3 regions of the Virgibacillus sp. W0181 genome follow, and region 2 is predicted to be linked to each of the others. Evidence: riboswitches for the same ligand, from Rfam matches in the RefSeq annotation. Region 2 holds a riboswitch; each other region holds the start of a gene.
What was found. A riboswitch is a leader RNA that binds a small molecule or an ion and turns the genes downstream of it on or off. The one in region 2 is predicted to bind thiamine pyrophosphate.

Region 1 (10,687 bases), on a different contig from region 2:
AGATAACAAATCGTATGACACTCTTTACTTTAACCGTTAAGCGCATAGTGAAAACTTATTCCATTCATCGTAATATTGCACTTTATCGTTTTTTAAAAAAAGTCTGTAAAATATGTTTGTCTATCCGGAATGAGCTTTTCCAGAAGCTCGGCCTGCCCGAAATCGCCATCAAGCAATCCCGCTTCGAAAAATTCCGTCGGCCGCTTGTAGTTCATTAACATCGCCGACAAGACTTCAATGTTGCAATTGATCCCCGGCCCATCCGTTTGACCGCGAGCATAGTCCACTCTCGTTTCATTCTGTTCCCATTGTAGTTGATATGTTCCGCTATTCTCCGGTAAAAAACGGTCTTCAACATGAAGGTTTACAACGGTGTCCAGCTGTTGTTGAAGATTATTAAATTGATATTGTTTTAAAAAGGGTAATACATCTACAATTCGTACCATAAAGTACGGGGTTACCTCTTGTGTAAACGTAGGTTCATCAACAAGCAACGGTAGCTTATCATCTTCAGGTACGGTAATATTCACTTCAGCGGCCATCGAGTCATGATTTGCTATAAACTCATACATCAATTTCCACCCGTTCAAGCACGTGTATGCCATTTCTTTAACCGTAAAAACGTCATTCTTCACTTGAAAAATAATGTATCCTTGCGGGACCCCTTCCAAATTATATGCAACTGCCGTATGATCGGAATCGTTTTTAAGCACTCGTTGTTCCCACCACTTTTCATCACGTACAACCATGCCGTTAAATTCCTTTGCATATGTTGAGTAAATCGAATGCAATACATCTATATTTGATTTCGAGTCCATACTTCGAATATATCCGGATCCTTCCCATTTTCTTTTTAAGCTTGCAATTGGGATTGTATATTGTTTTTGGGCAAACGCTATTTCCCAGCCGTACCTACGATAAAATGCAACGGAAAAAGGATGTAAATAGGAAACGACTTGTCCATTTTCCTTCATATGTTGCAGTGCTTTACTCAAAAGATGCTTCGCTATCCCCTGCCTGCGGTATTCAGGCCAAGTTGCTACGGAAGCAACACCACCCATTGCATACTCAACGCCATTTATGTAAGCAGTAAGTGGAATCAGATGTAGTTTTCCCGCAAGCTTACCATCGACGATCCAGCCCCAAATAGTATGTCTGTCCGTTTCCGCTTGCTTTTTTTCCAATGCTTCTTCGGATAATTCATATTGGAAAGCAAATTGTTGTAGCGCAAAAATTTCCTCGTAATCAGATCGATCTAATTGTTTAATTTCTCCCAATGGTAAAAGCCTCCTAAAGAATCATGATGTTTCGTCTGTATTTTACATGATTTCAGAAAAAAGCACATCTAAAATTGCTGTTTACAATTTGATGTGAACTTTACATACTCTCCAAATCCGCCTGTGACCACTTTATTTACAAAACATCCTGAATCTGAATCATTGTTTATTCATCATTGAAATTGCCATCTATTTAAAGCTATTAATAATCAAGTTCTATTTCTTTAATATTCTCGCCGTTTCTATCCATCCGGTACAACCGATAGTCAGACTCGCTTTTAGCGAACTGTTTATCAACGATGAAATAAACGACCTCCCCTTTTGGGCTGATAACTGGACGACTCGTATACTCACCTAAATTCGTCAACTGTTTCTCTTCTTCTGTTTCCCAATTGTAATTATATAATTCGTATTCGTAAGTACCTCCTTCTTGTGCATTACTGATTGATTGAAAAATCATTTCCGGTTTGTTTGGCACAATAGCAAAATCAAAAATGTCTACTTTTCTATTTTTATTACTTTGAGTCACCATGTTTTCTGGTTGATCAAGCGGGATCTTATAAATGCGCTGCTTTGCTGCAAAAATATCCTCCGCTGATTTTGTGTTCGTGTCGTCTTGCAATTGGACGTAAACGGCATTTTCGAAACTTGAAACAGTTAAAGAATTCATGGAGTAGCTGTCTTTCGTAGTATACCTTGTACGTTTTTCTTTGTTCAGATCATAACTGAAAACATCGACACTGTGGGGATTTGCGCGAGCAATTGGTGAGTAATTTTCAAATGTTGCAGCCCGCAAATAAAACAAGCTATCTTTGTTCTTCGGATCAAAGGTGATTTCCGTCAGTAATGAAGGATCATTAAACAATTCTTCTGTCTCAAATGTGTCCATATCTAATAAATAAACAACACTTTGCAATTTTTGTTCCTCTTCTATGATCTTGTCACTTACAACATAAGCGAGTGTACTGCCATCCGGAGAAAAAGTAAGATCTCCAATCATTTTTTTATTATCCAGTTCGACAACCGGGTTTTCCTTTCCATGTATATAAATTCCTGGCTTCCCTTCGTCAAAAACTACATAGGCAATCGTATTATCCGATGAAACATCATATATTTCAGTAAGTCCTTGCTGCTTCTCATATTCGGATTTATTAAAAACAAGGCCTACGACAGCTAATATAACAGTTATAAATCCTACCGAAGATAAAATGAAAATGAGTCCTTTTTTATTCATATATACAGGCTCCTTAAAACGAAAATCGCGGAATATAAAAGATAATAACAATACTAACGACAAGTAATAATGGTAGTGCTGCTACAATATAGGCACTTTTCACTTTATTTCTTTTCCCTAATTGGATCTGAACAATGTACGCTGCAATCCAACAAACAAGTGGAATAAAAATAAACATATACCCGATCAACCAACCTTCGGAAAAGGCTAAAAATGCCCATAAAAAAAATAACGTAATCCCAGTTAAAGCTATCCCTATTGTTATATTATAAACATGCAAATATTTGACTTGTTTTTTATCATTTTGTTGATACGAAAAATCAACAATCGTCGTCCGGTATACGAGTACAATACCGAGCAGAACTATAAATAAAGCTACAAAAGAAAATATTACGGAAATAAATTGATTAGACTGTACCCCTGAAAAACCAAGAAGATAGACGAACACATGAATGATAAGCGTGCTGTTCAACCACCTTTTACGATCCATTGCAGGGAATGCCTGATAAGCGAATAAAAAAAGTATGGAGCTCGATGCCATCGAAATGACCAGCCAGACAATGAGCGCGTCACCTTCCACAAACAGCTGAGTGACATAGAAAAGCACGGAATAGCATACCGACGAGATTGCAAGCACAAGCAATAATAATTTCCGATAAGGGAACATCGCTTCTTGAATTTCTGTGCCGATCTTTTTTGACGCGCCAAATTGGTCAATTGCTAACTGCTCTGCCTCTTTTCTGTTGTACCCTTCCTGCACCCAATGTTCAACGGAAAGCTCCAGGTGATCACGGATTTCCTCGTGTATTTCTGCTTTCTCCGTTTTGGTTCCATCGATTTGTGCGCTGATCGCTTGGACGAAAGCATCTAATTTCACACTCATACGAGACCCTCAGAGCTTTTGCGGACAATTGTATTCATCCATTCCCAGTTTTTTTGTTTATTAACGAGCTCTTGCTTTCCATCATCCGTTATATAATAATATTTTCGTCTGCCCTTATCGAGTTCTTTCCAATACGATTGAATCCATTGCTTCCGTTCCATTCGTTTTAATGAAGCGTATAAAGTCCCTTCACTCATTTCATACGTATCATCACTTATCTTTTTCAAAATTTTTGTCATTTCATAACCATACAAATCACGTTGTTCGATTAATGAGAGCAATAAAAGATCAATACTTCCCTTCATCATTTCCTTGTCCACGGGTACACCCCCAACGCATATTTCCTACTATTGTAATACGATGCACATCGCATTGCAATGTATTAACATAAAAAAATGAAGCCTATGCTGATATAAAGAAAAGCGCAAGCGCCCTGCCTAGAAACATAGCGACTGGACTGAAGCAACTAAGATAAAGGAATCACGATGAGCATTGCGAATCGATGATGACTTTCACCCAAGGGCATAAGGGCGACTAAGCCTCTGTCTAAGCCAATCGGCAAGTCTTCTTTATCGCAAGGCGCTGCAGGAAGTCGCCTAGTTTCTGGGCTAGCAGGCTTAGAACGCCACGTCCTGTGGCTCCGCCTGGGACTGCGCATAAATGCTCGCCCCACCGAAAAGATTTGCACTAGAACTTCCTGTACGTCGAAGCTAGACAGCTATGCACAAAATTATATACATTCTTATCTTTTAAAAAATGAATATAGATACGACAATTCCCTCCATGAGTTGTTATCTTAAAACGGTCATAGATACTATATTAATGGTGAAATTATCTCCTAAAAAAATCTACCAGACTCTTTTTCCTAAATTAAGCATGACAAAAGACAGCGTATTTGGTATGGTGAGTATACAAACAAAATTATTCCATAGAAATCTACTAGGGGTGCCCTATTAATGGGCTGAGAGAAAAGTGTGTCTTTTCGACTCTAAGGACCTGATCTGGTTAATACCAGCGGAGGGAAGTAGTAATTACGATGCAATACGACGATCGTTCCTTCCAAGCTGGGTCCTTATTTACGGATCCGGCTTTTTATGTTTTTGACCATTATTAATAATAGCTGCTGATGACTTGAAGCTCAGAAGTGATATCAATAGATTGCGTAAATGTAAAAAGATGTCTAGTTGTCACAAACTGATCTCAAGTGAGCCCTCTTCTATAACCAATCATCTTTTCCTTAACCTTGAAAGAGCACCTTGAGAGTACAGATCCAATTACTCGAATTTTTTCATTTTCAACGAACTGGAATTTGTTTGAAATTACCGAGAAGAGGTGAAATTACCGTTTGAATCGTACACGATTACTTACAACAATGGCTGTTTTTATCGCAATTGGCACTTTAGGTTCACAAATGCTCTGGTTTCCCGCGGGCGTTGCAAAAGCATATCCTGTTCAGCATGCGGTTAATGTAATTGCTGCTGTCATGCTGGGACCAGGTCCAGCTGTTCTGATTGCTTTTATGATCGGACTCCTCCGAAATATGCTCGGACTTGGGTCGTTATTAGCTTTTCCCGGTGGTATGATCGGTGCCTTTTTCGCAGGTTATTTGTATAAGAATATGGGCAGAAAAAGTTGGGCTGCTTTTGGCGAAATAGTTGGAACCGGGATTATTGGGGCCCTCTTTTCCGTACCGTTCGCAAAGCTGCTTATTGGAACTTCTTTCGGCGCTTTGTTCTTTTTACCGCCATTTCTCGTTAGTAGTATATCCGGATCGCTTATTGGCTTGTTTATTGTTGCCCGGATAAAGCAAACAGAAGGTTTACACCAGCAAATGTATGTAGCAAAATAAGACGAAACTGCTAGGGGTGCTAACGCTGAGATAAGGAGATGATCCTTTGTCCCTTTGAACCTGATCTGGTTAATACCAGCGAAGGAAAGTAGCTGAAGGAATAATACTTACACTCCCTCTTTCATTCTACTTTCCTCCCCCCCTTGCAGCTTCCATTAAACACTACAAGGAGGCTATTTTTATGACGTTTACCAAACAATTACGAGAAGAGAATAATGATGTATTTGAGGCAATTTTTAAACACCCATTTGTTCAGGGCATTGGGAAAGGAGATGTTCCAAAGGAAGCTCTCATTCATTATGTCAAAGCAGATTACGAATATTTGACTGCGTTTATGCATTTGTATGGGGTGGCCATTTCGAAAGCCTCGTCCCGTGAGGAAATTGCTTTTTTTAATAAACAAATAGATTTTGTATTAAATAGTGAAGCACATCCCCATAACAATTTTTGTGATGTAATTGGAATTGGCTATGATGAGTTGCAAAGGTACCCATTACCACCAACCGCCGATCATTATGTAAAACATATGATGTATCACGCTTATAATGGTAGTCTCGGAGAATTAGTTGCCGCTCTGCTTCCATGTCCGTGGACCTATTTCGCCATTGGAAAAGAGTTGATAAGGACATACAACCCCCAAGAGGATCACCCATTTTACGAGTGGATTTCTTTTTATGCAGATCCGGGTATTGTCGAACTGGAAATGCGCAAACAACTAGATGGAATTGCTGAGAAAGCAAACACAGATGAAATCGCTAGAATTAAAGATGCATTTCGGAAAAGCTGTCTTCTTGAGCTGAGTTTCTGGGAAATGGCTTATACGTGTGAAGTATGGCCATTGGAAAATAAGGTGGGTGTATAATGGGGCACGTTCCATGCGCACTGACCATTGCAGGCACCGATCCAACCGGAGGTGCTGGAATTCAAGCTGATTTAAAAACCTTTCAAGAATTAAAAAGCTATGGCATGTCCGTCATCACTTCTGTCGTAGCGCAAAATACAACTGGTGTTCAGGATGTCCATCATCTCCCGCTTTCCATGATCGAACAACAGCTGAACTCCGTTTGGAAAGATATACCGGTTCATGCTTTTAAAACCGGAATGATAGCAAATATTGATATGATGAAAATAGTAAAACGGAAAATAACTCAAGTAGCTGCACCATATGTTATGGATCCGGTCATGGTGACAACAAGCGGCGATCCGTTAATTGCCATGGATGCCCGTCTGTATTTGCGAGATCAGCTTTTACCTTTAACAACGATCGTCACACCAAACATTCCGGAAGCGGAAGCCATAACAGAACATTCGATTCAAACAGAGGATGAAATGCAGGCAGCAGCGATTACCATTGTAAAACACTTCGGGGCCGGGGCCGCACTCGTAAAAGGCGGTCATTTAGATGGAGATGCGGTCGATATTTTATTTGATGGGAAACAAATCAAACGTTATGTTGCCAATCGAATTGATACAAACAATACCCATGGGACTGGCTGTACCCTATCCGCTGCAATTACAGCATATTTGAGTCATGGATTCACATTGCATGAAGCTGTGCAGAAAGCGAAACGCTATGTCACTGCAGCTATCGAGCAATCTTTTGCCATTGGGCATGGTAGCGGCCCGACAAACCATTGGGCCACTCGAGGAATGGAGGTAAACCAATGAAAGAGCACGTTATTAAAAACGTCCGTAAAAACAACCCATTAATTCACCATTTAACAAATCAAGTTGTAATGAATTTTACTGCAAATGGGTTGCTTGCCTTTGGGGGTTCACCTGTCATGGCAAAAGCGAAAGAAGAAGCAGCTTCAATGGCCGCCATCGCTGATGGGGTGTTAATTAATATCGGAACATTAACAGCGGATGAACTGCAAAGTATGATTAAGGCAGGAAAATCCGCTAATCAAAAGGGTGTTCCTATTGTACTTGACCCTGTTGGCGCAGCGGCCACTCCATTTCGTACAGATGCGTTGAAAGAAATATTGTCTCATGTACGCCCTACCGTTATTAAAGGGAATGCTGGAGAAATGGCCCACCTCGTTAACATCCCATGGGAAACAAAAGGGGTCGACTCTGTTGGAACAGGGAATGTACAACAAATTGTGGAGCAAGTCGCAAAAACGTATGAAACAGTTGCCGTTGTAACTGGAGAGACAGACTTGATCCATACCGGAAAAAAATTACTGACGAATCAATCCGGTCATCCAATGCTGACAAAAATAACCGGAGCAGGTTGTTTGCTCGGCTCTATTCTATCCGCTTGTTTAACGACTGATGACAAGCTGGAAGACCAAGTAGTATCTGCCCTACATTTTTATGGTTTAGCTGCTGAATATGCTGCATCTCAGCAAGCAGTTAATGGAGCGGGAACTTTTTTACCAGTATTCCTTGATGCTTTATCAATGAACGTGAAAGCGTTGTTGGATAATCAATGAATACGCTAAAAAGACAACTACGAAAGTATTTTATTATGGGGAGTCAGAATTGTATAACTGATCCGGAGACTGTATTGAATGAAGCGATTCAAGGAGGAATAACTGCATTTCAATTCCGAGAAAAAGGAGCTGAAGCGTTGCATGGAAACGAGTGCCTTGAGCTTGGAAGAAAATTGCGCGATCAATGCCGCAATCACGATGTTTTATTTATTGTTAACGATGACCCTGATCTGGCCAACCTCCTTCAAGCTGACGGTATCCATGTTGGGCAAGACGATAGTCATGTCGCAAAGATCAGGAAGCGATTTCCCGATAAAATCATTGGTCTTTCCGTTGCGAATGTGAGTGAAGTACACAAAAGCCCTATTCATCTGGTTGATTATATTGGGGCAGGACCGGTCTTCGCAACGAAAACAAAGACAGATGCCAAAGATGCCGTTGGTACAAAGTGGATTCAAACTTTGCGAACCATGTTCCCGCTTCTGCCAATAGTTGGGATTGGAGGCATTACTGCGGAAAATGCAGCGTCCGTTATAACTGCTGGTGCAGATGGTGTCTGTACCATATCTGCAATTACAAAGGCACAAGATATACAGGCAGTTGTAGATGAATTATAAGTAAACCGCAAACAGTCCCTGTGTAGAAAGGGATTGTTTGCGGTTTTAGTTTTTTCACACTCTACAATAGCCAGGTTTCAGACCAAACGATAACGAAAAACTTTTTTGCTTATTCACGAGTCAATCCTTTTTTGGCTTCCAATACCTATCCCAACATATAGTTCAAGTTCGCACGCTAATTCCAGCTAGATCAGCTACTTTTTTACCTTCAATTTCCTCAGTCGCAAAAATGCTAACGTAACGTTAGAGTCAACATGCATTTACATTTAGTATTTCATATATCCGCTTGTTCATATCTTCAAATCCAAACTGCGCTATCGCTATTTCCTATGTACGAAATGATACATAAACCCATATAGTATATAGAAGCTATTTAGGAGGTGAAAACTTGCATTATAACGAGTACCCTTACTCTTATGACAGTTCTAATGATAATGAAGTTCGCCAGTTCAATTTACCTGGATATTTGGGGGGACAAATGTGGGATTACATGGGGAACCAACTATTCGGCCCACGTCCGCCGTATAATCAACCCCCGGACGGCCCGGGAGCGCCTTTTCCAGGAGCACCGCCTTTTCAGGACAATCCGTTTCCGAATCAAGGACCAAACTATCCCAATACTGGTCAAATGAGTGGACCGCCAGCTGGTCCGCCACCCGGATTCACACCTGTACAGCAGCAACAAGACTTTCAAACGTTCGCTATTGACCCTGGTGCCATTCGCGGATGTTTATATCGTTATACGTATGTCTGGTTACGAAGAGATGCTTTTTGGTTTTATCCGGTTTATGTAGGTAGAAATTCCATTTCCGGTTATCGCTGGACCGGCAACCGGTGGGTATACTTTGGAATTGATCTAGATAAAATCGAATCGTTTCAATGTTTTTAGTTAGTTCCTAATTAAAAGGTATTTCCCTATTTTTTCAACTGCTTATGCTCGTATCCAATCACTCTTCCCCTCACTTCATATAATGTAGTGAAGGAGGGGAAGATTATGTTCCAGACGGCAATAATTTTTCTAGCTGCAATTCTCGCAGGTTTCGCTTTAGCCAACCTACCAACTTCATCAGTAATAAGTTCGGGTATGGCAGCTCTATTTACAAGTATTGGCGGGCTTGTGATTATTCTATTTTCCTTAGCTTTAATTGTCATCGGTATTAAAGAAATTTTGCGCTTGTGCCGTTAACAGAATGAATATCCTAACTGATTAACATTTCTCAAATCACTGCCTCAGATAGTGATTAATATTGCAGTTGTTGTAATTTGGTATGTAGTATAAATGACCGTCACTATTTGCAGTTACGTCACAGTTTATAATCAACTGTGCATTATGTATTGTAACCCACGGTATTCCGTTAATGTTTAAAACGATTATCCCTCAACAAATCCATAAATACTTTTAGAGCTTTCGTTTGAAAAGGCGACTTTCTTATAAAGGAAAACTGCCTTTTAAGCGGAAGCTTTTCTATAGGAACTATTCTCAGTGCTTCTGTTTTTAGTTCTCTTTGAATTGCCCATTTGGACATGACACTTAGTCCCATTCCTGCTTCAACCGCTTCCTTGATCAGCTGTGTGCTGCTGAAATGCAAGACTCTTCCTGGGGATATGTTCAATACTCGAAATATCTTATCTGTCACTTCCCGCGTCCCGGATCCGGCTTCCCTAACAATCCACGGCTCAGTTTCCAATTCTTTTCCTTCCACTCGTACTTTCCTTGCCAATGAATGATTTGCTGGAGCAACAACAACCATTTCATCCTCTGCAAAAGGTTCCTCAATAAATCCGCTCTCAGTGACTTTCCCTTCTACAATACCAATATCAAGCTGATGGTTAGATACTAAATGGGCAATCGTTGTCGTATTACCGATCGTAACCTCAGGGATAATATCCGCATATTGCATTTGCATATGAGCAAGCAATTTGGGAAGGACATATTCACCGAACGTATAGCTCGCACCAATCGACAATGCTCCATGCGCATGGTTTGTTAAATCATCTACTAGAGTTTGCATTTTTGTATAAAGTCCTACAATTTCTTTCCCGTGATGATAGACGATCTCACCTGCTTTATTTAGGCGGACAAATTTATTCGTCCGTTCCAGCAAGCGTGTACCGATATGATTTTCAAACGCTCGAATATATTGGCTCACCGCCGGTTGTGTCATATGAAGTGACTCTGCTGCACGGGAAAAATTCTGCTTCTCGGCTACCGTTATAAATACGTGTAAATGATTATCCATCATAGCTGATCCCTTCTTTCCTTTCCATTATATCAATTTGCTTATAGATATAATAACAATAAATTATTTTTCTTATAGATATATTCGTTCTATGATTTATTTAGGAGGTGGAGCAGAGTGGCTTCCCAAGGTAACGTACAAAATAACCA
Region 2 (10,687 bases):
TTTCATGTAATGAACCAACTCACGGCTTGTTTGCGTAAACCCGCTCAACGCTGAAACGGCAATCGGGAAAAAACATGCGAGCGTAATAATTATCAGCTTCGGCAAAGCATTAAAGCCAAACCATATGACAAGCAATGGTGCCAGCACGATGATCGGCATGTTTTGTGATAAAATGATAAACGGAAAAAACGTTTCCCGCACACGCGGCAATAAATGCAAGATCGTTGCAACACCAAGTCCAACCGTCGTTCCAATCAAAAAACCTGAAATAGACAATTGAATGGTGGAAGTCAAATGTGGCATGAATGTTGGGACAACGTCTTTAGCCTCCCGCACAATATCAGAAGGGGCGGGAAGCAGCCAATCTTCAATAGAAAAAATACGCGTAGCTACTTCCCATAATCCAATAAAAAGGATAATTGCAATAATCGGCCGCCAACTTTTTACGAAGATGCTTTTCTTCATTGATATTTCTCCGTTAGTTTATTCATCGAGATCCCCTCTGGTTGATATGCAATTTTCACTTGTGAAATAACCCCCGGTGCACCGAGTTCTGCCATTTTTTCATTCATTTGTTGGACGATTTTCAACAGCTCTGATAATTCACCTTCCATCGTCGTTTCCATTGGATGTACCTCAAATGTCACATTTGCCGAGTCTATTACTGCAATTGCTTCATCAACAAATGAATAGACGTCTTCATTGTTTACTTTAGGAATAATTTGAATGCTTAACAACGCATTAGCCATTTAACCACCACCTTTATATATGAAGAGACAAGCGTGCTTTTCTTTATAAGATTAGAATGTATATAACATTGTGTATAGCTGTCTAGCTTAAGCGCCCAGAAACTAGGCGACTTCCTGCAGCGCCTTGCGATAAAGAAGACTTGCCGATTGGCTTTAGACAGAGGCTTAGTCGCCCTTATGCCCTCGGGTGAAAGTCATCATCGATTCGCGGTGCTCATCGTGATTCCTTTATCTTAGTTGCTTCAGTCCAGTCGCTACGTTTCTAGGCAGGGCGCTTGCGCTTTTCTTATGACCCGCCAAGCACGCTATCCAATTTATACAATCGTTATAAAACCCGTTTCACAATTCAAGCTTATAATAAAAATTATTTTTTATTTCACCTGACTTTAACAGTTTAATCTTCAGGTAAAAATTCATTCGTAAATGCTTTGTCTACATCTACTGCTTCATCAATAATTTCATTGTCTAGTAGAAAGTCAGCAAACTTTTGCCATCTTTCCTGTTCCTGAATACCGAAACGCTCCGCATCATCCTGGTATCGAGGTGACAGCCATTCTTGACTTCTTTTAACTAATTCTGGATCCAAATCAGGCTCAGCATCAATTAAAACTTGCGCAGCTTCTTCCGGGTTTTCAATCGCAAATTCATATCCTTTCACCGCAGCCGCAGTAAAAGCTTTTACTGTTTCCGGGTCTGCGTCAATCATATCCTCGCTCGTTGCTAGAATTGGCGTATAGAAATCAAGCTTATCGGAATAATCGGCAAGATAAACCATATTCAAATCTACACCTCTAAGCTCTGCTTCAATTCCAGTCCAGCCGTAATAAACGAGTGAGAAATCAACGTCCCTTTCTACAGCGACGAAAAAGTCGGAATCACCGGTCGTAATAAAGTCAACTTCTTCTACATCTGCACCATCATTATTCATCAATGTTGTCATCATCGCTTTTTCCAAATCAGAGCCGTATGCACCAAATTTTTTCCCTTCGAAATCTTTTGGCTCGGTAATATCTTTTTCTACTGGTGAAGCATAGCCTGCAGTATTATGTTGTATCACTGCTGCAACTGAAACAATCGGCAACCCCTCCGAACGTGCTTGCGTTAAACCTTCTTGGTAGCTAACCCCAAAATCCGCTTTCCCTGCAGCAAGCAGCTGATTAACTCCTACTTCTCCGGGTAGTAAAATCTCTACATCCAATCCTTGTTCCTCAAAATATCCTTTTTCTTTGGCAACATAAATTCCCGTATGGTTCGTATTCGGTGTCCAGTCCAGTGCAAATTTCACCGGTGTTAGCTCAGCGTTATCGGCATTGTCTTCGGACGATTCATTTGTGTTCTCATTATCATCCCCGCACGCCGCCATCAATACAAGTACAAAAATAAATAAAAACGAATAAACTTTTTTCAACTGTATTCCTCCTTATGATGTTTCAACCTGTTTACACGTTTATGTGGAGTTGTTCCTTCATCTGCCAGCAATGAGACCTGCCATTGAGCTCAACCTAACTAATCCGTATAAAAGCTGCGGATATGGCCCAATATGCAAACACCTGCTACAAAAACAACGATGATAGATCACTAGAGTTTTAGCTGATTGTCATGTTTAATTTGGCAAAGTGAGTCGTATATTAACCCGAACACTGATCAATGGATTGAAGAAGTCATGGAATTATATTTTCCCGAACAAAATAAAAATGCGCCAAAGGTTCGGCCTTTAGCGCATCGGTTATTCACATTAAGATACATATGAAATGTTCCCTCCGCTGGTACCAACCAGATCAGGTTCAAAGGGTTAGCATCTTAAGGATGCAATCTCAGCCAGCATAACCAGCTCCCCCACATAAAAGCTATAAAATTGTACTTGGCGATAAGCCAAATGCTCAAAACGTCTTTTGAACATGTAATGCATTACAGAACTAGTATGCCATAAAATAGACCTCGTTGCAAATAGGGGGCGAGTTGACAGTAGGCAGGACCCGAACGAACGACAGTGCAATGCCAAAAAAACCTTTTTCATAAATGAATAAAAATAAAATGGAACTATTTACAATATAGGAAGAATCATATAAAATAAAAAGTGAGTAATCACTCATTAAAATAAAACTTCAATAACAAGGAGGGTAAACATGTCATTTATTACACTCGGAAATATTCAAAAAAGTTTTAAGACGGAATCAGTTTTAAAAGAAATCAATCTATCCGTTTCTAAAGGAGAACTTTTTGGGCTGCTTGGTCCATCGGGTTCAGGGAAAACGACACTCGTAAAAATTATTATTGGGCTTTTAGGTGCAACTGCTGGAACGGTACGTATTAATGACGAAAAAATTCCATCACTAAACGTAATGCAAAACGTTGGCTACATGGCACAATCAGATGCACTATACAGCGAACTTACCGGTCGGGAAAATTTAAGTTTTTTTGCCAACATTTATAAAATACGAAAGACAAAACAGAAAGAACGTATTCATGCAGTAGCTAATATCGTTGGTCTAACCGAACATTTGGATAAAAAAGTAGAACACTATTCTGGTGGGATGAAGCGCCGCATGTCCCTCGCTATTGCTCTGTTACATGAACCGCAGCTGCTCGTTCTTGATGAACCTACCGTTGGAATAGATCCAGTTTTGCGCGCCTCGATATGGGAGGAATTGAAGGAGCTTCAAAAGCAGGGGACGACCATATTAATAACAACACATGTCATGGATGAAGCAGCAAAATGTGATCGACTGTCATTATTGCGGGATGGGTATGTAACCGCAGAAGGAAGTCCAACAGAATTAAAAGAGCGGAGCAACACGAAAACCTTGGAAGAGGCATTTTTATACTTTGGAAGCGCCAGCTACTCTGTTTAAAATGATAATCGGCAAAATGGTATTTCGATGAACAAAGCGCCATGATAAAACAACTACTCACTACCAGAAACGTACCAATCACAATACATTAATATTTAACTTTGGAGGTGGTAATCATGCGTATACGCGCAATTATTAAACGAATTGTTCAGCAATTTATTAGAGATAAGCGGAGCATTGCACTAATGATGATTGCCCCATTGCTAGTTATGACCTTGCTCTGGCTTGTGTTGGATTTAGATCCTTATGAGCCTGTCATTGCAGTTACGGACGTACCAAATCAACTGGAGACGGCGTTGGAAAATCAAGACTCATCAATTAAAACATTAACGAAAAATGAAGCGGAAAACGCATTAAAAAACGGCACTGTCGATGCCCATGTAATGGTAGATAATTCGACTTTGAATATTATGATGGAAGGAAGCGACCCAACAGCGACATCAGCTGTTCAAAAAGTAATGAACGGAGCAGCAGATCAAATGAACCCAAGCCCATTCAGTCGAGACATCGATTTTTTCCACGGATCATCCGATCTTAACTTATTTGATCAGACAGGGCCGGTTCTTATAGGTTATTTTGTATTCTTTTTCGTATTTTTAATTGGCGGCGTTTCCTTCTTACGCGAACGTACACAGGGGACGTTGGAACGACTGCTCGCAACACCTTTAAAGCGGTGGGAAATTGTTGTCGGCTATTTAAGTGGATTCGGCATATTCATTATTATACAATCAATCATAATTGCGGGGTTCTCGATCTATGTTCTCGACCTTTACATGAGCGGGTCATTTATTGCGGTGCTCGTCATCACATTTTTATTGGCAATAACTGCATTAAGCCTTGGAACACTGCTATCAGCTTTTTCAAAAAACGAATTTCAAATGATTCAATTTATCCCGGTAGTAATTATCCCGCAAGTATTTTTCGCCGGCTTGTTCCATGTCGAGTCAATAGCATGGATTAATGCCATCGGAAAAGTAATGCCACTGACATACGGAGCAAACGCACTTAAAGAAATTATGATTCGCGGACAAGATTTATCTTATGTTATGTTGGATATCGCCGTGTTAATGGGGTTTTCATTCCTGTTTATTTTACTGAATATCATCGCGTTAAAACGACATCGACCATTATAGGGGCTATTACTAACTACTTGAAGCGGTCTAAATAATAAAAGTTGCACAGCCACATGCTGAAGAGTAACTAACTTACAGGAGGAAATATAAATGGCAACCGATGATTCCATACTAAAACATATGCTGGAAACGATGGAGCAATCAGAAAATATGACGCCAAAACAAATAAAAATTGTGGAGGCTGCAATCGAATTGATCGCCGAAAAGGGCTATCATGCAACATCAACAAGTGAAATTGCAAAACGAGCAGGTGTAGCAGAAGGAACGATTTTCCGCCACTACAAAACAAAAAAAGACTTGCTCGTTTCCATCGTCATTCCAGGGTTAACTAAATTTTCCGCCCCTTTTTATGCCGACCAATTTGTCGAAGAAGTTTTTCAACAAACTTATGACCGATTTGATGACGTTTTATATCATTTTATAAAAAATCGCTTTGCATTTGCCGAAGCAAATATTCCGTTATTAAAAATTCTGTTACAGGAGCTCGCCTTCCACCCGGAAATCCAAGAAGCCTTAAAAAAAGTATTTACGGAAAAAGTTTATCCTGCATTAAATAAAACCATCGATCATTTTAAAGCAAAGGGCCAGCTGATGAATATACCAAATGAAAGCATCGTTCGCATGATTGTACCGACCATTCTCGGACTGACCATTAGTCGTTTTATCCTACAACCAACGATAGATTGGGATGAGGAAGTTGAAATCAAACGGACCGTTTCATTTATAATGAATGGAATTGGGAAGGATTAATTTAGAAAAAGACGATTACTACTTCCCCCAAGCGTCTCGCTAGAAGTGAAACATACTTAAGAAGTAAATGTCGTCTTAAAAGGGAATTGAACTATCGATGAGGGTTAGAAAGAGTCCACTTCCATGGATGTGAGAAAACAAAGACAGCCATGGAAGCAGCTAAATCGTGCAACTAAACAAGCTGGACACATATAAGTCTCATGTGCGAATGAGGACGCGGATCGAATATAGTTTGTTATAGGAAATCAACACTTATGAATAATTAAGTGTTAATTTCTAATCTCGACGCCACCAAAAGCCGCGACACATTTAATCCGAAGCAGCGGAAGATTATCGTCCTTATCAACCGTCTGTCTCGTTTTGTTTTCCCAACCACCAAAGATGGGCATGCCAGTAACTTCAATGCGCACATTTTCGGGAACCCTAATCTCGATTCCGCCAAATAAAGCTGTTAAATCCAGGGCAGCACCTGAGCTTGAGATAGCTGTATCTCGCAGATCGATTTCCGCACCGCCAAATATAGCAGTAACATTCCCACCTTCAAACTGTTGTGATTGACTTTTTATTTCTGTTCCGGAAAATAGGGATAAAGATTGAATAGACCGGTCTGAATGAAGCGAATTTTTAACATGGCTATTTCGCGAAAAAATAAATACCAAACCAACAAGAATCAAAATGAGCGGCCATAAATAGGCGAGCAAATTAACGTCTACCCACTGGTTAACTAGGAATAAACCACCAATCCCTATAGCCAGAAGCCCGGATATCGCTCGATTTGTTAATTGAATAATGCCAACACCAATTAGAATAAGCGGCCACCACGTAGAAAACACACTGAAAAAGTCCCACATATCCGCTTGCTGTAATAAAAAACCGACACCGAACAAAATAAGAATCAACCCGATCCAAAATCGTCCTAGCATACCCCATACCTCCATTTTCTCTTTAAAAGCTGATTTTATCATACAGTATAAATGCAGTGCTGACTAGTAGTCTATTATGATTGAGAAGGGGGATTTGTGCCTCTGGTAATAACCGACAGACGTTGGCCAAAAGACCGGAACGATTCACAACAGCCCAATCGTTCCACAATTTAATTTGACTGACCTCCTGTAACCAATCGAAATCCCGCTATTGTTTGCATATTTCGACACGAATCCGCTATAATTTAGAACAACCTACAATATGCTGCCGAGAGTTCATAGCATAAAACACCTGTCATACCGCTGTTATTATTTGACTAAGCCTCATCCAAGCGGCAAATGGATTCACTTTCGCCCAGTTTGCTGCTCTGTTTACGCAACTGACCGAATATTAAGTTGCATAAAAAATATTAAAACCGAAACCCGTATGAAACCGCACGATCAAGGAGAATACCATGTTTAACTATATTGATTTAGTAATCGCATTTTTCATTGCACTATTGTTATCTTTTCTATTCACTTATCCAATCAAAAAACTGGCCATCAAACTACGCGTTGTTGACTTCCCCAACTTCCGCAAAATACATACAAAAACAACACCGCGCCTTGGAGGAGTAGCCGTTTTCCTAGGTGCATTTTTCGGTGCGCTTTATTTACAACCACGCCATGAACATTTGCCGGAAATCGTGCTCGGTGCCTTTGTCATCCTTCTTACCGGGGCACTCGACGATCGTTACAGTATTCGTCCGGTCATCAAGTTGTCCGGGCAGCTTATTGCCGCTTCGTTCCTTATTTCATCGGGACTCATCATTGAACGAATCACACTGCCAATGATCGGCATGATTGATCTGGGCGTTGCCAGCGTCCTCATTACCTTACTATGGGTTGTCGGAATTACGAATGCCATAAATCTGATTGACGGATTGGACGGGCTTGCTACCGGTGTAACGACGATCGCTTTTACAAGCATGCTCGTCATGGCAATCATCGACATGCAGATCGTAGCTGCATACTTATGTATCGTGTTAATTGGCGCCAACATTGGATTTTTATACCATAATTTTTATCCTGCAAAAATATATATGGGCGATACAGGCTCCAACTTTCTCGGCTATATGATTGCTGTCGTGTCCATGCTTGGCCTGTTTAAAAATATTGCCCTGTTCAGCTTTATTATCCCAGTGATTGTGCTAGCCATTCCGATCTTTGATACGTTATTTGCTATCGTTCGCCGAGCATATAATAAAGAGAGAATTATGGGTGCCGATAATAAACATATTCATTATCAATTATTGAAAGCCGGCTACAGCCACCGAAAAACCGTCCTCATTATTTATGCTTTCAGCACCTTATTTGGTATCATGGCCATTTTATTCAGTGAAGCATCCTTGACCGTTTCCTTAATCATTACCGGCGTTGTTCTCATTCTCGTTCATATACTTGCTGAAATCGCCGGGCTTGTTATGGGTGGGAAGCGGCCGGTGTTGGATTTTCTTATAAAACCATTCAGAAGAAAGGAAAGAAGTGATGAGTAGCATTATAAGAAACAAAAAAAGTCCGAGGCAATTAAACTTGCACTCGGACTTTATAAGTTGATTGATTTTGATCCGTACGATAAATTGTCTTAATTAAATTTTTAGTAGAACGGCCTACTGAGTATTCATTCCATTCAGCAGCAAATTTACTTATCTTATCAATATCATAATTATTTTCTTTAATAATTTGGATGAGGGCGTCTGTTGTCTTTGCAATTGGTCCCGGTACAAGTTCTTCGTAAGTTTCCCAAAATCCTCTTGCCTTCGAATACTCCTCAATATCGTAAGCGTAAAATATCATCGGCTTATTTAATAACGAAAATTCAAATGGTATTGATGAATAATCCGTAATCAATATATCTGTTATCGTTAATAATTTGTTAACGCTTGGATAATTCGTCACATTGTATATAAACCCGGGATATTTATTTTCAAATGTCCCATCTACCGCAGGGTGAAGTCGCAAAAATAACACATAGTCATACTTCAGCTCACGATACATTTTTTCGAGATCCAACATTAATTTCGGCGACTGTAAATCATTATCACGATATGTCGGAGCATATAAAATAACTTTCTTATTTTCAACAATTGGAAAGCTATCCCGTAATGATTGTTGTGCATTTTTTATCTTTGACTCACTAAAAAAGAAGTCTGTTCTAGGAACGCCAGTACGCAAAAATGTTTCTTTAGCTAGTCCAAAGCCTTCATTGAATATTGCCGCCATCTTTTCTGAACCAACAACCACATGATCAAAACGGTTATACACTTGTTTAAAACGTCTATACGCACGATCCGGACGTTTTTTAATGGACAGGTCTTTCAATCCAAATTGTTTAATCGCACCAGCAGCATGCCATAACTGGATACATTTCACATTCGACTTAAAATTGGTCACAGCCAAAAACCCGTAATAATTATCTGCAATTATATACCGGGCAGTAGCTAAATGGTAAATTGATTTAAGAAAAGAAACTAGATTGCTGGAATCAAAGTCTAGCAAGATTCTATTTGAATTGTAGCCATAATCTATTGCAGACTTTACCGTTTTGAGAACAACAATTTGCTCATCTGTTTGCTTTTCCAATTCATCCATGGCACACAAAACGTTTCCGCCAAAAGAGGCTACAAAAACTGTTTTCCTTTTTTGAGGGAGAATCTTGAGGAAATTAAATAAAATACGAAATATAGATAGATAGACACTGATCGCTGCCTCTCTAACCATGGCTTGTGTTATTCAAATCTTTTTTAATTTGTGTAGTTGAAATACCGACAGTCCTTGGCAAATAAACGACTTCGCAATGTTCCTTAAGAAAGTCGAAATCACCTTTCCAGTCATCCCCCATCACAAAAACATCAATCTCATTATCTATTACATCTGTTACTTTTTGTTCCCAATTATGCTCAGGAATAACTTCATCCACATAGCGAATCGCCTCTAAAATAGCTTTCCGTTGTTCGAACGAGTAGTATGCCTTTTTCCCTTTAATGGCGTTAAACTCATCTGAGGAAATAGCAACAACTAAATAATCCCCATATTCTTTCGCACGGCGCAGAAGATTAATGTGTCCTGTATGAAGTAAATCGTAAGTTCCATATGTGAGTACTTTTTTCATTGTTAAACCTCCGTCTAGGAATATGCTACACTATATTACATAATACAATAATAAAACACAAAAGGCTATGTGAATATTTTACAATTTAATTACTATTTGTTTAAACTACTTTAATTATACTACGGATAAAGGGTATTATAAATAAGTACGAATGAGCTAAAGACATTTTAAGGAAAAAGTTGTATAATATTGTCGATAAAAGAGATAATATTTTTCCGATATATGGTAATGTTATAATTGATAGCATAAAGCATTTAAGAATAAATTATAAACTCAGTATAAAGATTGTATGAAACCATAGGGGGATCATAAGTGAATAAAGTCAGAAAAGCAATCATTCCAGCCGCAGGATTAGGAACTAGGTTTCTACCTGCTACAAAAGCAATGCCTAAAGAAATGTTACCAATAATCGACAAACCTACTATTCAATATATTGTTGAGGAAGCTGTTGAATCAGGTATAGAAGATATAATTATAATTACTGGAAAAGGTAAACAAGCAATAGAAAATCATTTTGACAGTGCTCCAGAGCTGGAGCAAAATTTGTTGGAAAAAGAAAAGTATGACTTGCTGGAAAAAGCTCGTTATTCATCAAGTTTAGCTAACATCCATTACATTCGGCAACGGGAACCAAAAGGGTTAGGTCATGCTATATGGTGTGCACGTAAGTTCATTGGGGATGAACCATTTGCTGTGTTGTTAGGTGATGATATTGTACAAAATGAGGTACCATGTTTACAACAGTTAATTAATGAGCATGAAGATACTAGATCCCCGATAATAGGAGTTCAGCAAGTTCCGGAAGATGAAACACATAGGTATGGCATAATTGAGCCAATCACAAAAGATGGAAGACGTTATCGAGTTAAAAACTTCATTGAAAAGCCCGAACAAGGAACAGCTCCTTCCAATTTAGCAATTATGGGACGCTATATTTTGACACCAGAAATATTTAGTTTTTTGGAGAGTCAAGAAGTTGGTGCAGGCGGTGAAATTCAATTAACAGATGCTATCCAAAATTTAAATGAAATTCAATCAGTTTTTGCTTATGATTTTCAAGGAAAAAGGTATGATGTCGGTGAGAAGCTAGGTTTTGTTAAAACAACAATAGAATTTGCCTTACAGCATG
Region 3 (10,687 bases), on a different contig from region 2:
TCAATAAACGCGCTCTTTTGTTGAAATGTATGACAATGTTGTGTTGAACTCCTTGTTACTCTCTTCCACTAAACTCTAAAATATTTAATCCCTCGGAGGCTACTGGTGCTTCAAAAAAATTAGTAACATGGGTAAACACCGCTTCCGTATCAAAATCTGCTCTTTCGGGTTGTTCGTTACGCCTTTGTGCAATTTGACGCAAGCATTGCTCGTTAGTTAGATTAAGGAAAATCAATTGATGACTTGCATTAACATCGGACACCATATCCAAAAACCACTTACGCTGCTTTTGAGTGTTAGCAGGAAAATCCATCACTACATCTGTACCGACACTTAATATATTTTGGACATGCTTTCTCACCAAGGGTTTGATCTGCGCCGAAAATTTCAGAAAGTCCTCAAATGATTCGATTTGATTGGGATAAAGAGAAGAAAGCCATTCATCCTCAGATAATAGTACTGCATTTTTATCTATTGCAATTTTTTTTGATTTAGTTGATTTTCCTGCACCCATTTTCCTACAGAAAAAGTAAAGGGTCCCTACTTGTTCCATATTTTTTCAAACCTCCAGTTTATTTTAGTGGTTGTTGCTCAACCTTGTAGGCCATACTATTCAACAATAAATTGGCCCGTTTGCTTAACAATAATTATTACGCTTATTTTAACATAAACATTTCAGCATCTTTGAATGGAATTCATAATAAATAATAAACTTTAATCATTTAAAAAATAACACCCAAATAACGGTATGAGTCATAGGCTTTTTTACGATGAGATTGGTATATGAATTAAAAAGCGACAAAAATTTATGTACTTCTTCAATTTGTAATGTTAATTTATATGGTATTTTCGATAAGAAATAACTGCAATAAAAGAGATGCAAAATCGTATGTGATTTGCATCCCTAAATTGCGTACTAATTGATATTTTCTCACCTAAAACTGAATCCGTTACCTTTTTACCACGTGTCCCATTTTTTATTAAGCAAACCAATATCCTTCAGTAAACTGACGAACAAAGCTTCTTTATGCCCGTTCAGCGCTTCTTCTGTACATGTACTATCCGCTTTATAATCCAAGGATCTCGCTTCATCCAGGTCAGAGTCAGCAATATTATTGGTCGCTTCCGACTGTTCAAAACAAGGCGGCGCAATATACGTTTTATACGTATGTTCCAAAATGATGCGTGTGTCCGCACTCGGATTCGTTTCTTTTTGTATTAATGAACCTGCTGCAATGATAATGAGAATGATTATAAAGACGATCACCAGTATTCTTTTCATCTAAAATCTCCTTGTCCTTTTTTTATCCACGATTCGTTCTTATTCATTATAAATATTCTACATTAAACAAACAATTAATAATACATTCAACAAATTTACCAGGACATTCACACATTCAAACATATATTTGATCATTTGATTGACAAAGAAATTTTCCATATTATACAATGTACTTAATCAACATTCAAACGAACATTATAATGAGGTGACTGCCTTGGTTAAAAATATGAATGTCCTAACATCCGAAAATACATGTGATACATTTTGTTACGATGAAGAAAAAGTAAATCGGATTCAACCGAAAATAGAAGAGGTTTCAGGGGTTGATTCTATATTTAAAGCATTATCCGACCCTACTCGTTTAAAAATTGCATATGCTTTAACACTTGCAAAAGAACTATGTGTATGTGATGTGGCAAACATTATCGGTTCCACTACTGCCACTGCTTCTCACCATTTGCGATTATTACGTACGATGAAGCTGGCCAAGTACCGGAAAGAAGGAAAATTGGTCTTCTATTCACTCGACGATGATCACGTTCGTCAACTTGTTTATATTGCAATGGTGCACGCAAAGGAGGATCAGCATGGCAAGTAACGCTCATATATACCGACTGCAAGGCCTATCGTGCATGAATTGTGCAGCTAAATTCGAAAAAAACATTCGATCTATTAACACAGTAGAAGATGTCCAAGTTAACTTTGGCGCTTCTAAGCTTAAGATAAACGGAGAAGCAACCATCGAACAATTAGAAAAAGCAGGGGCTTTCGATGGGATTAAAGTGTTGCCGGATCGTCAGCAGCAACCGGAGAAAAAGGAACCTTTTTGGAAAAAACGCGAAAATATTTTAACGATGATTTCTCTACTCTTCATTATCGTTGGTTACCTTTTTTATTTTCAGCTTGGCGCAAAGGCTCCTTTTACAATCGGCACATTTGCATTGGCTATTTTAATTGGCGGATATGACTTATTTAAAGTCGGATTCAAAAACCTCGCAAAACTGGAATTCGATATGAAAACATTAATGACGATTGCTGTTATTGGAGCAGCTATTATCGGCGAGTGGGGCGAAGGTGCTATTGTTGTATTCCTATTCGCATTAAGTGAGGCGTTGGAAAGTTACTCCATCAATAAAGCGAGACAATCGATCAGCTCTTTAATAAACATTGCACCGAATAAAGCAACAATTAAACACGGAAATGTAAACGAAGAAGTTAATGTGGAGGATGTACGAATCAATGACATTATGGTAATCAAACCCGGAGAAAAAGCGGCCATGGATGGTGAAGTGGTTAAAGGTGAATCATCGCTTAATCAGGCAGCAATTACCGGTGAATCCATTCCAGTTCATAAAACTTTTGGGGACGAAGTGTTTGCTGGGACCATTAATCAAGAAGGTTATTTGGAAGTCCGTGTCACAAAGCGTGTGGAAGATACTACAATCGCGAAAATCATTCATTTAGTTGAGGAAGCGCAAGCAGAGCGCGCGCCTTCGCAACAGTTTGTCGATAAATTTGCGAAATACTATACACCGGCCATTATGATAATTGCTCTATTGGTTGCCATCTTGCCTCCACTTATCGCAAGTGCAAGTTGGTCAGAGTGGGTATATCTCGGATTGGCTGTCCTTGTTGTTGGCTGCCCTTGTGCTCTTGTTATATCCACACCTGTTGCTATCGTCACCGCTATCGGAAACGCGGCTCGCAATGGTATTTTAATCAAAGGCGGTATTCACTTAGAAGAAACCGGACGCTTAAATGTCATTGCTTTTGATAAGACAGGAACATTAACAGAAGGAAAACCAGAAGTAACAGACATTGTTCCGGTGGGATCCTTTACGGAAAGCGAGATATTAAGCATTTCTAGATCAATAGAAGCGTACTCCCAACACCCGCTTGCTTCTGCGATTATTCAGAAAGCAAAACGGGAGAAAGCTAAAGAAATGGAAGCGGAGAATTTTCAATCAATTACAGGCAAAGGTGCAAAAGCCGTTATCAGTGGTGAAGAATTTTTCATTGGAAATCCGGCATTATTTGAAGAAATCAGTAAGCTACCGGTAGAAATTAAACAGCAAATTGACGAACTACAAGCAGCAGGAAAAACAGTGATGGTACTTGGAACGAATAGCGACATTTATGGATTGATAGCTGTAGCTGATAAAATCAGAAATAGCAGCTTTTCCATTATGAAGCAACTCCTGCAGCTTGGTATCAAGAAAACCGTGATGCTAACCGGTGATAACAAAACAACAGCTGTGGCGATTGGCAAAGAATTAGGAATATCGGAAACGAGAGCGGACCTCCTGCCAGAGGATAAGCTAGATACAATTAAAGAGTTGCAGGCTAGTCACGGAAATGTTGCCATGGTTGGTGACGGTGTGAATGATGCGCCAGCACTTGCCACTTCAAGTGTAGGGATTGCCATGGGCGGTGCAGGTACAGATACGGCGCTCGAAACAGCTGATATTGCCTTGATGGCAGATGATTTGGAAAAACTTCCTTATACCATTTCATTAAGCCGTAAAGCGTTGCATATCATTAAACAAAACATCGGCTTTGCACTTGGCGTTAAAATCATTGCGCTCCTACTCGTCATTCCGGGGTGGCTTACCCTTTGGCTTGCAATAATCGCAGATGTCGGAGCAACATTGCTCGTCGTATTAAATTCCATGCGACTGATGAACGGTAAAGAAAAAAACAAAAAGGATATATCCGAACACGTCTCACAACAATCGATATAGAAGCCTGACCAATCAGCTCATCAACCGTACATTTGTTGATGGGCTGATTATTTTTTGTTGAACTAACACAAGAACAAGGGGAATCCTTTACATGATACAAACGTTCAGATAGAATGAACCTATACAAACATTATAATTTTTTAGCACTAGGGGAGCTGTCAGAGGATGGCTGAGAGGAACTTCGTTTCTGACCCTTACTACCCGAACTGGATAATACCAGCGTGGGAAAGTGCAGTCATAACAATCAATCTTTATTAAAGACTGCACTCGAAAAGGGTTCAGTTTTTTTGTTATAGAAACATTTTTCAAAAAGGGAGTTCTCCCTTTAATAAGCTGTCAATAAGGAGGAATTTTTATGGCAAATGAAGCATGTGGGACGCATAAAATTGCCGGTGCAAGTTTTACTGTATCACCAATGAGTAATAACTTTGTAGCGATCATTTTAGACGCATTAAAAAAAGCGGACACATCCAAAGTATGGATGGAAACAGACGATGTAACGACAACGGTGCGGGGAAAAATGATTCATGTATTCGATGTGACGAAAGCCATTTTTCTCGAAGCAGCCACAACAGGGGAACACGTTTCTTTTCAAGCAACGTATTCATTTGGATGTCCCGGTGATTCGGCAGGTGATGTGTATATGGCAGAGGACGATCACCCTTTGAATGCCGCTTCGGTTCAAGACATTAAACAATTTGCAGCAGCTAAATTTTCACTATATCCACTCGGCGGTGGAAATTATATGGACATTATTTATGACCAGATCGAAGCAATGAAGCAATTTGTCGATGTATCGCACGCCCATTATTCCACTCGGCTACGTGGAGAGACAAATGACATATTTACCGGACTTGAATCCGTATTTCGCGCAACAGTGGAAGGTGGATCCAGCCATACCGTTATGACCGTTTCTGTTTCAGCTAATAGCCCGTCACACACTGAAGGTTGATTTACAGAGGCTCATACGGCACTTTTTAGTTGAGCTAAACTATCTGCAGTTGTTAGGCAATATGGAAGAGCAACTTACCTCTTGTTAGTTGCTCTTCTTACTTAATATAAATCTCAGTTCACTTCAAGAATTACAAGTGTTAAACTCCATACACTGTTACTCAGAGATAATAGCATCTACAGCTTATTTTCGGACTTCATCAACTACTCCAATATTATCTGAAAGCTGTTTATTAATCCTTATGAATGCTTCTATGTTTCTGTTCTTTTCTTCTATAATTGCATATTGATCAATCGTTTGATCAAGTATAATTTTATTTCTACCCAATCAATTACGTTCTCCAGAAACTATTTTTTATCTCTTATTGGTGCATATAGATCATGGACCTTTTTTACATGAAAATATTCCACTTCATTCGTTAATTACAAACCAATTCTTTGAACATCAACTACAATTGTTTGTTACAGCTCCCCGCAGTCAGCTTACTTTATTGGATAAAACCGGATAATCGAGTTACTTAATGATTCCTTGTATATCTTCTCTTTAAAATTCACTTTAACTTTACTGGGATTAAATAATACCCTTGCATCTTCTATTCCTTTTGCATCCCCTAATTTCGTTTATTTTTTTTATGCATGACAGACAAGTTACCGGCTGTATACGCAATCCTGCTTTTCTCCTTTTACAATACCTTTTGATTTGTTCTATCTCTAGTTCAAGAATTCGACACAAGAGGGCTTTAAACGATTAAAACCGAAGCAGTTATGAAAGTATAATAGTTTGTCATTATTTCCCGGGAAATGGTGAAAGTTGTCTAGTACTTATGTAATAGTGAATCGCAAATAATGCTACTCTCAAATTATTGTCTTTTAATACAAAAACAAAGATAGAAAGCCTAGCTCTCGTGCAGCTGGCTTTCTATCTTTGAATGGGTTGTGGAAGGAATCTATACCGTTGTTTTGTATAGATATATATTAATCTATGTCGCCAAAGTTAATTCGGGTTGGCGCATCCACTAGGGTAAGCATACATTTTTTACTCAATCAAGACGATTTGATCATTTTTAATAGAACTAGACTAGTAAACATTCTTTATCTGTCTGTTTACATACAGTAATAGTGCATCATGAAGATAACAAAAAAAGGAGATGTTTTTATATGAGTTGTGAAAATAGTCAATGTGTTTGCGGGATTGTAAGAGAAATTGTCGCAGCACAAGATGAGGTATCTAATAACAATGGAAATGGTTGCTGTTCTACTGGGTGTGAAGAGTCGATTCGTGAGCTTCTATCACCAACAGTAAATGGAAATAACAATGGAAATGATACGATTCCGTTCATGCTTTATTGTAAAGGTGACTGTAGCACGTTTATTGCAAGTGGAGTTCGTAAGCTACCTTTAGGTGGAGGAGCTTCCGGTACGTATTTTGATTGTTTCGAAACACCGATTTTTAAGGCTAAAAAGTTTGTAGAAGGAGATGACGGATGCTGTGTCCAGCTTGAATTAATGAGAGCAGTTACAGAGGGTGGTGCAGCTATAGATAGAGGTGATGAAGCGTGTGATTTCTTCCCTGGCAATAGCCGCCGCGCCATTCGTGCAACTGGTGTATGTATTACGGTAGATTTAAATAGTTTCAGCGGCATTGCTTGTCTTGACTCATGTACTCCTATGTCGGCATAACCAAATATTCTTCAGCTTCCGGGAAGTGAATTTTCCATTTGACATGGCTAAACCTGCATATTATTTATGCAGGTTTAGCTGTTTAATCTGTTAAACATTAAACATGCATCCCTGTTCATAGACATGATAAAATGAACCGTAAGGAGGCATGTTTAATTGTCGATTTTTAAAAAGCTTACTTCACTAGAAATGGCGGATGAATTCATCCAAAAACAAACGCTTGCTTTTCTCTATATTTCCAGACCAAATTGCAGTGTATGTCATAGCTTGCTACCTCAAGTAGAGCAATTATTAGAAAATTACCCAAAAATTCAAGCCGCTCATATTGATGCGTCTGAAGTAGAAGCTGTAGCTGGTCGTTTTTCTATTTTCACGGTTCCTGTCTTGCTTCTATTTGTAGGTGGCAAAGAATATATTCGGGAAGCGCGAATTGTTCATATGCAAAAACTGGATGAGCGTATAGATAAAATTTACAGAAATATGGCTGATCAGCATAAAGCGTGATCAGCCATTTCCTTTTTGATTTATTTCCAGCTAAAGTCGTGAATAGACAGAAACCTTTCCTCCCCTAAGGAATTGATACCTTTTGTAACAATTTCCCCTTTATAGACAATTTCACCCGTATCCATCGATCCGACCATAACAAAGGATTTATTTTCATTATCTTTAAATGGTGTGATTGCATATAAATGTCCATCATGGACTTTGATGTTGAACTCACCCATCATATATTCCGTAGTGGTTATCCCTGGAAGAGACATAAAGTTATTTTTCAGTTTACTTTCTTCCATATCATACTCCGCAATACGAAGAGATCCTTTTCCATCGACTTGTTGAAAGTATAATTGTTTTCCACTATAAGCGATTAATTCTCCCATATCTATGTCCGTTTCAATTTTTTCTATCGCTTGCTTTGATTTTGCTATTGGATCATAAATGATTACTTCCTGTTCAACTATTTCATGTGCACCATATTTTGTTGGAACATCAGACTCCTTATACTTTTGATGCGCAATAGCAAAGGTATTATTTTCCATAGAATCATTCGGTAATGCAACCATATCAGTATAACCCATATTATCAACCGGATGTTGATACGTTGTGATGACATCATCACTTATCAACACTTGTTCATCTAAATTAAACGTATACAGATGAAGTTCACTGGAATTACCTTCCGGAGGTCCATTTTCCGTAATGACGAGTAACTTATTATCAACCAATTGTACGTGCATTACGGAAAAGTAATAATAATCACCTACGTTTGGGATCGCATGTTCAAAGGAGATAGTTTTATCCGTCTCCTTATTTAAAACAGCGATCTCAAACTGTTGGCTGCCGGATCTGTAATAGCCGTAAGGAATATTCGCATAGGCGAGATATGTAGCTTCATTGGATAATACTCCTTCCCACGACTCTTTCCCTCTCATAAAGGATTTATACTTATTTTGTAATAACTCTGTTTCCATCTGGCCATACCGCTTGCCTAGTTGATTAAAGAAAGATTGATCCCGTAAATAGTTTGTTCCATTTGTATCGATGCGCAATGGCTCGCCTTGAGAATATCCCATATAATCACCCGATAGGACTAAATCGTCAATTATCGATTCATCGCCTTCGTCTGTTTTTATAACAAACTGTGGAAATTCTTTAGAAGCCAGTGCAGATTGGATATATAATGCAGCAATCGAAAATATAATCACTGTCGAAATCGTAATCAGCTTCCAATATTTAGTCATTTTCATCGCCTCCTTTACACCGTAACCTTATTTTTAATTAAATACGAACTAAGCCACGTAGAAACCGCCAAAACAATAGCACCAATACCAATTTGAATGAATAGATGCTCTGCTGGATATAAAATATCTTTCTCCACAACGAAAAGTAAAATGAGATAAGGAAGAAGAAATAGACCGAGCGAAACAATTCCATATCCGACACCCATGATGGCTCCTTTCACCCGAAAGCTTCGTTCTAGTAAAACGATGGTAAAACAAATCATAAGAAAAGTTAATCCAGCACCATAATGTAAAAGAAACTGAGTGAATGATTCCGGCATAATAATCGAAAGGTATTCTAAATTACCCACGATTTCTGGAACTGTTAAATCTACCCGAAAATCTCTTGGTACCATCCATTTCAAGACTGTGCTTTGGATGATTAATAAAATGTATTGAAAAGAAACAAGCCCGAGCACTGCAATCATAATAGTCGATAGTTTTGCTAATAATACATTTACTCTGGAAGTTGGCAACATAAGCAAACGATAAACGAACGTGTTTTTACCGAACCAGTCCCGATACCAGATTAAAAATATATAAAACATCAATGCTCCCGCGGCAATGGCAATTGGTGCAACAAACCAAAGCGACTGGACGATTTGAAACATATCAATTCGGCCGTATTGCTCAATAAATGTGGCCTGTGACATTCCACTATACTGAATTAGATCCTTCGCTTCACTTAAATAACTATTTGTTATCCAAATTTGACCGACAAACTGGAAAACGACCGTTAACAGCAAAAGTCCGGCAAATATGTTAGCAATTCGATTGACCTCGAAATTTAAAAGTTTTAAATAATTCACCTTTGATATACCTCCCTCATGACATCAATGACCGATTTTCCTTCTTTTTCCCGGACTTCTTCCGCATTAAATTCTCTTAAAATCATCCCATTATCCAATAAAACAGCTTTGTCGATTAAATGTTCAATATCGCTTATTTCATGCGTTGTAATAATAACGCCCCGTTCTTCAATTAAATGACTAGTAAATACATTGGCTATTTGTTCTCTGCTGAAAATATCTATTCCGGAAAATGGTTCATCCATAAGTACATAATCAACATCCAACGCTAGTCCTAGGAGCAGATTCACTTTTGCTGTATTTCCCTTTGATAATTCTGAAATTCGTTCATGTTGCTGCAAACGGAAAAATCTTAATAATTCCATTGCTCGCTCTTCATTCCACGTCGTATAAAAGTCATCCATAAACGCCATCGCATCCGAAATCCGCATTTGCGGCAACATCGTAATAGCATCGGGAATAAAGGTGATTTTATTATATGTATGCTTGGTCAGCTTTTTACCGTCAATCAAGATCTCACCACTTTGAACCGGAGTTAAACCCATAATCGCATTTAAGATGGTCGTTTTTCCAACCCCATTCACACCAATCAAACATGTAATTTCCCCTTTACTAGCTGTAAATGACGCACCGGTCAGCACTTTTTTTCGTCCGTATTTTTTTGTTATTCCATTTACTTCAATCATGGCAAATCTCCCTCCTACTCCCCTATTTCTTTTCTGTATTTATCGGTAACCAGCTGAACCAATTCATTAACAGACACATTAATCGGACGTACTGACTGAACAAATGTATCAACCGCATCCATTAACAGTTCATTGCGGATAGAATTAATCTTATGTTCATCTTTCGTAATTTTACTTGGCAAGTTCCCCTCCGTAAAAATCAAACCTGCTTCCTCCATTTCTTTATACGCCCGTTGCGCTGTATTAGGATTAATTTTCAGCTTATTGGCAAGTTCTCTACGTGACGGTATTTCTTGTCCAGACGCAAGCATCCCGCTTGCCATTTGTTCTTTAAAATACCTGACAACCTGTACGTAAACCGGATCGCGATTGTTAAACTTCAGCTGCATGGATTATTTCAACTCCCGTCCTCTTATCTTCATAACACCTTCTGTATTAAAAGGATAGTACACTTAAAGTATATTTAAGGCAGTGTATTACCCACGCAACACACTACCTGTATGTATTATATGGTTCATACACCAAGGATGTCAACTGTTTTTTTAGAAATCTTGACTTATCTCCAAGACTTGATGGCGAAAGCCTTAGACGCTCTTATGCAGTAGGATAGTTTTTATACTTTTTTATCTACTAAAAAAATAGTACGAGTTTAGTAGATATAGCCACATTGTGAGCGCTTGAAACTCACCGTCTCGTTTTTATACTGTATCCAATGCGATCCCAATTCAGCAGATTTTCCAAAAATAGTGACAAAATGATG

Region 1: linked by a shared signal. The riboswitch ahead of thiW (energy coupling factor transporter S component ThiW) and the one ahead of ACLIBG_RS04950 (ABC transporter substrate-binding protein) in region 2 are both predicted to bind thiamine pyrophosphate.
Region 3: linked by a shared signal. The riboswitch ahead of ACLIBG_RS06075 (YkoF family thiamine/hydroxymethylpyrimidine-binding protein) and the one ahead of ACLIBG_RS04950 (ABC transporter substrate-binding protein) in region 2 are both predicted to bind thiamine pyrophosphate.

What each region holds. Positions count from the first base shown of each region.
Region 1 covers NZ_JBPYCR010000009.1:30,434-41,120, reverse strand. The annotation lists gene ACLIBG_RS05725 (GNAT family N-acetyltransferase) at 93-1,277, opposite strand; gene ACLIBG_RS05720 (hypothetical protein) at 1,480-2,511, opposite strand; gene ACLIBG_RS05715 (permease prefix domain 1-containing protein) at 2,525-3,394, opposite strand; gene ACLIBG_RS05710 (PadR family transcriptional regulator) at 3,391-3,714, opposite strand; TPP riboswitch at 4,326-4,434, shown strand; gene thiW (energy coupling factor transporter S component ThiW) at 4,740-5,243, shown strand; TPP riboswitch at 5,246-5,347, shown strand; gene tenA (thiaminase II) at 5,425-6,105, shown strand; gene thiD (bifunctional hydroxymethylpyrimidine kinase/phosphomethylpyrimidine kinase) at 6,105-6,911, shown strand; gene thiM (hydroxyethylthiazole kinase) at 6,908-7,681, shown strand; gene thiE (thiamine phosphate synthase) at 7,678-8,298, shown strand; gene ACLIBG_RS05680 (hypothetical protein) at 8,687-9,187, shown strand; gene ACLIBG_RS05675 (hypothetical protein) at 9,293-9,484, shown strand; gene ACLIBG_RS05670 (LysR family transcriptional regulator) at 9,654-10,538, opposite strand.
Region 2 covers NZ_JBPYCR010000007.1:103,327-114,013, forward strand. The annotation lists gene ACLIBG_RS04940 (ABC transporter permease) at 1-465, opposite strand, end outside; gene ACLIBG_RS04945 (thiamine-binding protein) at 462-749, opposite strand; gene ACLIBG_RS04950 (ABC transporter substrate-binding protein) at 1,144-2,157, opposite strand; TPP riboswitch at 2,488-2,597, opposite strand; gene ACLIBG_RS04955 (ABC transporter ATP-binding protein) at 2,876-3,601, shown strand; gene ACLIBG_RS04960 (ABC transporter permease) at 3,718-4,734, shown strand; gene ACLIBG_RS04965 (TetR/AcrR family transcriptional regulator) at 4,825-5,484, shown strand; gene ACLIBG_RS04970 (LiaF transmembrane domain-containing protein) at 5,754-6,407, opposite strand; gene ACLIBG_RS04975 (glycosyltransferase family 4 protein) at 6,863-7,942, shown strand; gene ACLIBG_RS04980 (CDP-glycerol glycerophosphotransferase family protein) at 7,974-9,167, opposite strand; gene tagD (glycerol-3-phosphate cytidylyltransferase) at 9,160-9,558, opposite strand; gene galU (UTP--glucose-1-phosphate uridylyltransferase GalU) at 9,871-10,687, shown strand, end outside.
Region 3 covers NZ_JBPYCR010000009.1:100,024-110,710, reverse strand. The annotation lists gene ACLIBG_RS06095 (AAA family ATPase) at 56-553, opposite strand; gene ACLIBG_RS06090 (hypothetical protein) at 959-1,282, opposite strand; gene ACLIBG_RS06085 (ArsR/SmtB family transcription factor) at 1,509-1,880, shown strand; gene ACLIBG_RS06080 (heavy metal translocating P-type ATPase) at 1,870-4,023, shown strand; TPP riboswitch at 4,162-4,268, shown strand; gene ACLIBG_RS06075 (YkoF family thiamine/hydroxymethylpyrimidine-binding protein) at 4,379-4,975, shown strand; gene ACLIBG_RS06070 (hypothetical protein) at 5,159-5,302, opposite strand; gene ACLIBG_RS06065 (CotY/CotZ family spore coat protein) at 6,133-6,654, shown strand; gene ACLIBG_RS06060 (thioredoxin family protein) at 6,844-7,158, shown strand; gene ACLIBG_RS06055 (hypothetical protein) at 7,179-8,393, opposite strand; gene ACLIBG_RS06050 (hypothetical protein) at 8,408-9,241, opposite strand; gene ACLIBG_RS06045 (ATP-binding cassette domain-containing protein) at 9,238-9,927, opposite strand; gene ACLIBG_RS06040 (GntR family transcriptional regulator) at 9,942-10,316, opposite strand; gene ACLIBG_RS06035 (uracil/xanthine transporter) at 10,612-10,687, opposite strand, start outside.